Methylosarcina fibrata AML-C10: one gene and its partner. The protein of the gene in region 1 interacts with the protein of each later gene in a pairwise test. Links are inferred from orthologs where the notes say so. Each region holds a gene or a part of one and is shown on either strand. Other genes may lie near its edges.

Region 1 (3,317 bases):
CGAGGACTGCGTGACATCTTGCGCAGCCCCGGCACTACTTGCCGGGTTACAATCCGGCCACTCGCGTATCGACTGGAGAGTATTGTTTGAAATAGTCGCGCACGCCCTTGAAAATAGCGAGAGCGATTCTTGACTGGTGCGCGCTGTTTTTCAGTTTATGCTCTTCCGAAGGGTTCGAGATAAAGCCGGTTTCAACCAGAATGGACGGGATGTCGGGCGATTTCAACACCAGAAAACCCGCTTTTTGGACACTGTCGAAATGCAGCTCGCCGATGTCCTGAAAATGCTTCAGTACGTGTTTGGCCACGTTAACGCTGGCCTCCTGAGTGGCCATTTGCGATAGATCAAGCAATACCGAAGCCAGGACTTCTTCCTTGTCGTCCAGGCTGACGCCCCCGACCAGATCGGAAGCATTCTCGCTGTCGGCCAGCCAACGGGCGGCTTCGCTGGAGGCGCCACTGCTCGATAGAGTAAATACCGAAGCCCCTTTGACATGGGTATTTTTAAACGCATCGGCGTGGATTGAAACGAACAAGTCGGCCCTGGCGGCACGGGCGATTTCCATTCTTTTTCTATGTGCAACGTAATAATCGCCCTTGCGAACCATCACCGCCCTCATTCCGCGCTGGCTGTTGATTAACGATTCCAGTTTGCGAGCAATGGAATAAACGACTTTCTTCTCTTCGGTCCCGTTGGAACCATGGGCACCCGGATCGTCGCCGCCGTGCCCCGCATCGATTGCAACGATAACGTCCTTGGCTTTTCCGGATACCGGCAGGATGTTGTTCGAAGTCTCGGTAACGTCTTTGTCCGCCTGTTTTTTCAAGCGGACCGGCTTAACCGCCGCGGCTCCGGCCTTAACCGGAACGGCTGTTTCCGTATCCCGGGAATCGGCGGCGCCGGGGCTCACCTCGGTCAAATCCACCACCAGGCGATGACCGTACATTTTGTTCGGTTTTAATGTAAAACTGTTCTGACTGACCTGTTTTTTCAAATTGACGACAATCTTGACGTCTTCGCCTTTCTGGGTTGCCCGCACCCCGGAAAACAAGGGATGCTCGGCCGGCGGTTGACCCAAGGCGTGATCCAGATGGGCATTCCGGATGTTGACGACCAGACGGGGAGGTTGATCCAACAACTCGACCCGGTGATCGGGCTGCGAAGACACATCGATCATCATCCGGGCCCGCTTGGGTGCCGTCCAGTAATGCACGGAACTCACATCGACCGACTGCGCCTGTCCCGCCAGAGAGAAAAACAGTGATCCAGACAGAATGAGAGCTTTGCAGGAAATACGCATAACCACCACAAAAATGAAATGATAATCCGATTTAAATTATAGCAGTATCTCCATGTTTTTACAGGCCGGTTATTATTTTTTTCAAGTCCTCGGAAACTTTCTCCAGAAGCAAAAGCCGCCCTTCTTTATCGAAAGACAAACGGATCGCCAAATCGGGCTCTGGGACGTAACCTTTGCCCATGTCCGGCCATTCGATAAAACAGGTGCAGTCCTCCGAAAAATAATCTCCGATGCCTATCCATTCCAGTTCTTCTGGATCGGTAAGGCGATATAAATCAAAATGAAACACCTTCCGATGAGCCAGCGTATATTCTTCCACCAGCGTGTAGGTAGGGCTCTTGACCGCCCCCGAAAAACCGGCCGCCCGCAAAAAACCTCTCACCAGCGTCGTCTTACCGGCGCCCAAATCGCCTTCGAGATAAATCACGCATTGCGCCGGCAATAAAGAGTAAAGCTTCGCCCCGACCTGTTCCGTTTCCTCCGCGTTGTGCAAAAAACGCTGCATCAATTGACCAATTGTCTGAGATAAGGCATCAAATCGGTAGCCAGCAGCCCCCGCTCTCCGCCTTTGGCGGCGGCCAGATCGGCCGCCATGCCGTGCAGATAAACGCCCTGCTCCGCGCCCTCCTGCAAGTATAACCCTTGCGCCAGCAGGCCGGCAATCACTCCCGACAGCACGTCGCCCATGCCGCCCGAGGCCATGCCGGGATTGCCGGTGCCCGAGACCGCAACTCGGTCCGAGGAGGCGACCAAGGTTCCGGCCCCTTTCAGTACGGTGATGCCGCCGTAGCGCGACTGCAACGCCCGGGCAGCCTCAAATCGATCGCGAAGAATTTCAGCCGTTGCGCTGGCTAACAATCGGGCGGCTTCGCCGGGATGCGGCGTTAAAATCCAGTTCGGTTTCCTTACACCGGCAGACGCCAGCAGGTTCAGCCCGTCCGCATCCACCACCAACGGTTTTTGCGATTCGAGGACGGACGCCCACAGCGCTTTGGCCCAGTCGCTCTGGCCCAAACCCGGCCCCACCGCGATCACGTCGGTCTTTTCCAGCAATCCCGTCAATTGCTCCGGCGCCGCCACGCCGTGACACATCAATTCGGGCCGGTTCAGGTTCATCAGTCCTGCGTGTTCGGTCCGGGTCGCCACGCTGACCAGACCGGCGCCGACCCGCAACGCGGCCTCCCCGGCCATGCGCGCGGCGCCGCTGAATCCTTGGTCGCCGCCGACGATCAACACGTGCCCCATCTGGCCTTTATGAGCGCACCGGTCACGGAGGGGCAAGGGTTTCGCCACGACGCGGGTGACGTTCGAAGATACCCGCCGGAACACCGCTTCCGGAACCGACAGAGAAAAATAGACGATCTCGCCGGCGTACTCGGGCGCAGAGCCGGTGAACAATCCCTGCTTGAGGCCGATGAAACTGACCGTATACGTCGCCTTGACCGCACAATCCATGACGTTGCCGGTGTCGGCATGCAGCCCGGAAGGGATATCGACGGCAATCACGGGGACATCGAGCCCGTTGATCTCCCGAATCGCTTCGGCGTATCCTCCCGTTACCGGGCGATCCAGACCGGTTCCCAGCAAGGCATCCACAATCACATCGGCTTCCAAGGGCAATCCGGGCCGATACGCCGACACGGTTCCCGAAACCTTGCAAAAGTCACGGTAAGCCGTCAGTGCGTCGCCTTTGAGAGTTTCAGGATCGGACAGCGCCAGAACCCGCACTTTCATTCCCGACTCCAGCGCCTTTCTGGCGACGACGTACCCGTCTCCCGCGTTATTGCCGCTGCCGCAAAAAACGGCCAGCGACTGCGCATTCGGCCATTGTTGACGAAGAACCTGAAAAACCGCCTCGCCGGCCCGGCTCATCAGTTCGTAACCGGCAATATGGAAATCCTCGATCGCAATCCGGTCCAGTTCGCGGACTTGCGCGGCGCGGTACAGAGTGACGGGAAGTTTTTCCATAAGCAAAGCGATCAATCGGCGGGACGGGCTAAATTATACTTAAGACGTC
Region 2 (3,273 bases), 4.2 Mb from region 1 along the record:
TAGCCGCTGCTTTCGAGCACGTCGATCGGCAGCGTTTCCGTGAGCCGTCCTCCTTCAATTTCGGCAATAAAGGGAATGGGCTTTCCGAACCGGGCTTTGGCTGCGGAAGGCATTCCGGCAGCGGCATTTTTCAGGACAATCTGGAAAAATACCGAAGGCAACTGTTTTTGTTTATTGTGCAAATGAATGCCGGCGGCATGGCCCGCTTCGTGGTAGGCAATCCTGTAAATCAAATCTTGAGAATCGACCGATTCTGTCGTCGGCAAGCAGTCGTTTCGCTTCATGGTCATCCCCGAAGAGAGAAAAAAGAAGCGGCCTGGTTTGGCACCGGCCGCCATTGAGGAAGGATACTAATAACAACTCTGGGCCCTTTAGGAGGAGCGCATCCAGGAGTCGAAAATAGATTACCCGGCAAAGCAGAGCTTGAAAACGTGGCAAATTGCCGCGCGGCATTTTGCCGCTTTTTTTGGCATGAATAGTGCTCTTACTAGCTGATTAAGCAAAGCAATTACCTGAAAACCAGCGATCTTTTCATCTAAACGGCCTATCTCTGATAAAAACTGGGGCATTTGCCGCATCCAAATGGGGCATAACCCGTATTTTTACTTTTCTGAGCAAATGCCTTGCTCGGGAGGGAAAAGTGACCATGACAAAAGCAGAACTTATTGAAACTTTAGCCAAACGACAGATTCATCTGGATAAAGCCGACGTTGATTCGGCGGTCGACTGCATCCTGGACCTCATCAGCGAGGCCCTGGTGGCCAATCAGCGCATTGAAATACGCGGGTTCGGCGCTTTCTCGCTGCGGTATCGGGCGCCCCGTCAAGGACGAAATCCGTTTTCGGGCGAAATGTTGAATTTGCCGCCGGCCTATTCCGTCCATTTCAAACCGGGAAAGGAGCTGAGGCAGAGGGTCGACGAGTCCCGCCTGACTTGCCCCATCGTCATCAAGAATACGACTCGAACGTAGCTGTGCATCCTCGATCCGGCCGGCAACAGCCGGATCCTTACTCCTCGCGGCTTGTACAGGAAATTCGGCAATCTTTTCCGTCCGGTGAACAGCGGCGTGGGCCGTGTCATTCCTCTTTCGGAAGATCAGCCTCCGCGAGCCAATTTGCGGTGCCGAGGCTTGCCGCAGCCGGAAAGACGGACGCTGGCTGCGGAAAGCAATGAAGTAACAGGCGCCTTCCATGTACTCAGCCGGTAAAGCCGGGTACAATGTGCCGCAATCGATATTTCCGACGGGCTCAGGCCCGGCCCGATCCGCTCGGTGCGAAACCAGAGCCATTGAGAATTCACTGAATGAAATCAAGTAAATTATGGGGTCTGCACTCGGTCCAGGCCGCGTTGCACCATACGCCGAACAAAATCAACAAGGTCTGGATCGACCGGCAAAGGCAAGACAAACGTTTGGCACAACTGCTGGATGAATTGGCGGGGCTCGGCATCGAGCCCGAAAAGGCCGATAGAAAGAAACTGGACCGTTTGTCGGAGGGCAACAATCATCAAGGCGTGGTCGCCGAAGTCGAACTGCCCGCCGAATTGTCGGAGAGCGAACTTAAAACGGCGGTCGAGAGTCTTGCGGCAACTCCCTTATTTCTCGTGCTCGATAACGTTCAGGACCCTCATAATCTCGGAGCCTGTCTAAGATCGGCCGACGCGACGGGCGTACATGGTGTTATAATAACCCGGGATAACGCTGTCGGCATCACGCCCACGGTATGTAAAGTCGCCTCCGGTGCGGCCGAAACGGTGCCGGTTTATCAGGTGACCAATTTATCCCGTACCCTGCGCTGGCTAAAGGAGCGGGGGATATGGGTGGCCGGCGCGGCGGGCGACGGTTCGCAAAGCCCTTACCAGACCGATTTAACGGTGCCTCTGGTCCTGGTGATCGGCGCCGAAGGCAAAGGCATGCGCCGGCTGACCCGCGAACACTGCGATCTGCTGCTGTCCCTGCCGATGCAGGGGCAGGTGGAAAGCCTTAATCTGTCGGTGGCTACGGGCGTTTTATTGTATGAGATTCTGCGTCAGCGTTCGGTTAGCCCGGCGTGAGGATAAAACAGAATACCCTCAATTAAATCGAATCGATCTTGAACTAACGACAGTACCTTTTTGTCTTGCTTCATCGGATGAGTGAATATAATACCAGGTCGCTCCAGGCCGTCGGTCTGAGCTGTAGCCGCGACGATCGGCTGTTGTTTGACGGATTGAATTTCGAGCTGACGCCGGGACAGGTCCTGTTGCTGGAAGGCAGGAACGGCAGCGGCAAGACTTCCTTGCTGCGAATACTCTGCGGTTTTCGCGAGGCCGATGCCGGACAGGTGCTCTGGTGCGGAGATTCGATCAAAAACGCTCAGTATTATGCCGACATGGCCTACGTCGGCCATCTGGACGGCATCAAAAAGGAATTGACCGTGCAGGAAAATTTAATGGTGTCCCTGGCGTTGAGTCGGCCCGGAGTTTATTCGATCGAGCAGGCTTTGGCCAAGGTGCGGTTGTCCGGCTATGAGGATGTTTTGGTTCAGTCCCTGTCTGCCGGCCAGAAACGGCGTTTATCGCTGGCCCGTTTGTTGATAACTGACAATCATTTATGGATACTCGATGAGCCTTTTACCTCGCTCGATAAAGAGGGCATCGCCCTGATTGAAACCCTTATGATCGAACATTGCATGAACGGCGGCATGATCGTCTTGACCTCGCATCATGACCTCGACCTGCACAGTGCACCCGTACAACGCATCCATTTATCCTGATGTCTTTAACCCGGGCTTTTTGGGCCGTCATTCGGCGCGATCTGATATTGGCTTTCCGGAGACGTTCGGAAATGATCAATCCACTGCTGTTTTTTATTCTGGTCATTACGCTGTTTCCGTTGGGGATCGGCGCCCAGCCTAATTTACTGGAAGCAATCGCACCGGGCATCATCTGGGTTTCGGCCTTGCTGGCGGCGATGCTGTCGCTGGACAGTCTGTTCCGTTCCGACTTTGACGACGGCTCGTTGGAACAGATTTTACTGAGCCCGCATCCGGCTTCCGTTCTGGTGTTGGCGAAGGTGTTTGCGCACTGGCTGGTGACCGGTTTGCCGCTGGTGCTGGTGGCGCCGCTGTTGGCGATGTTTTTGGGGCTGCCGCAGCAGTCCTTGGCCATTTTGCTGCTGACCCTGCTGTTGGGCACGCCGGTATTGAGCCTGATCGGCGCGATCGGCGTGGCATTGACCGTAGGACTCAGACGGGGCGGCATGATTTTGTCGTTGCTGGTGCTGCCGTTGTATGT

Evidence for each region.
Region 2: the proteins of tsaE (region 1) and rlmB interact in binary tests that used the Escherichia coli proteins (3 or more experiments, as listed by UniProt). The link is inferred for Methylosarcina fibrata AML-C10 from one-to-one orthologs.

What each region holds. Positions count from the first base shown.
Region 1 is NZ_KB889965.1:4,202,961-4,206,277, reverse strand. What follows is about bases 83-3,081. They hold tsaE (tRNA (adenosine(37)-N6)-threonylcarbamoyltransferase complex ATPase subunit type 1 TsaE), read right to left. Parts: upstream 1,806-3,081; coding sequence 1,359-1,805; downstream 83-1,358. Other genes in these bases: A3OW_RS0119705 (bifunctional ADP-dependent NAD(P)H-hydrate dehydratase/NAD(P)H-hydrate epimerase), read right to left, coding at 1,805-3,081; A3OW_RS0119715 (N-acetylmuramoyl-L-alanine amidase), read right to left, coding at 83-1,300. Also shown: more of A3OW_RS0119715, read right to left, coding at 47-82; more of A3OW_RS0119705, read right to left, coding at 3,082-3,268. UniProt on the Escherichia coli protein: Required for the formation of a threonylcarbamoyl group on adenosine at position 37 (t(6)A37) in tRNAs that read codons beginning with adenine.
Region 2 is NZ_KB889965.1:34,959-38,231, forward strand. What follows is about bases 223-3,177. They hold rlmB (23S rRNA (guanosine(2251)-2'-O)-methyltransferase RlmB), read left to right. Parts: upstream 223-1,302; coding sequence 1,303-2,052; downstream 2,053-3,177. Other genes in these bases: A3OW_RS23635 (hypothetical protein), read right to left, coding at 223-284; A3OW_RS27520 (hypothetical protein), read right to left, coding at 405-569; A3OW_RS0100185 (integration host factor subunit beta), read left to right, coding at 647-970; ccmA (cytochrome c biogenesis heme-transporting ATPase CcmA), read left to right, coding at 2,130-2,753; ccmB (heme exporter protein CcmB), read left to right, coding at 2,753-3,177. Also shown: more of A3OW_RS23635, read right to left, coding at 1-222; more of ccmB, read left to right, coding at 3,178-3,273. UniProt on the Escherichia coli protein: Specifically methylates the ribose of guanosine 2251 in 23S rRNA.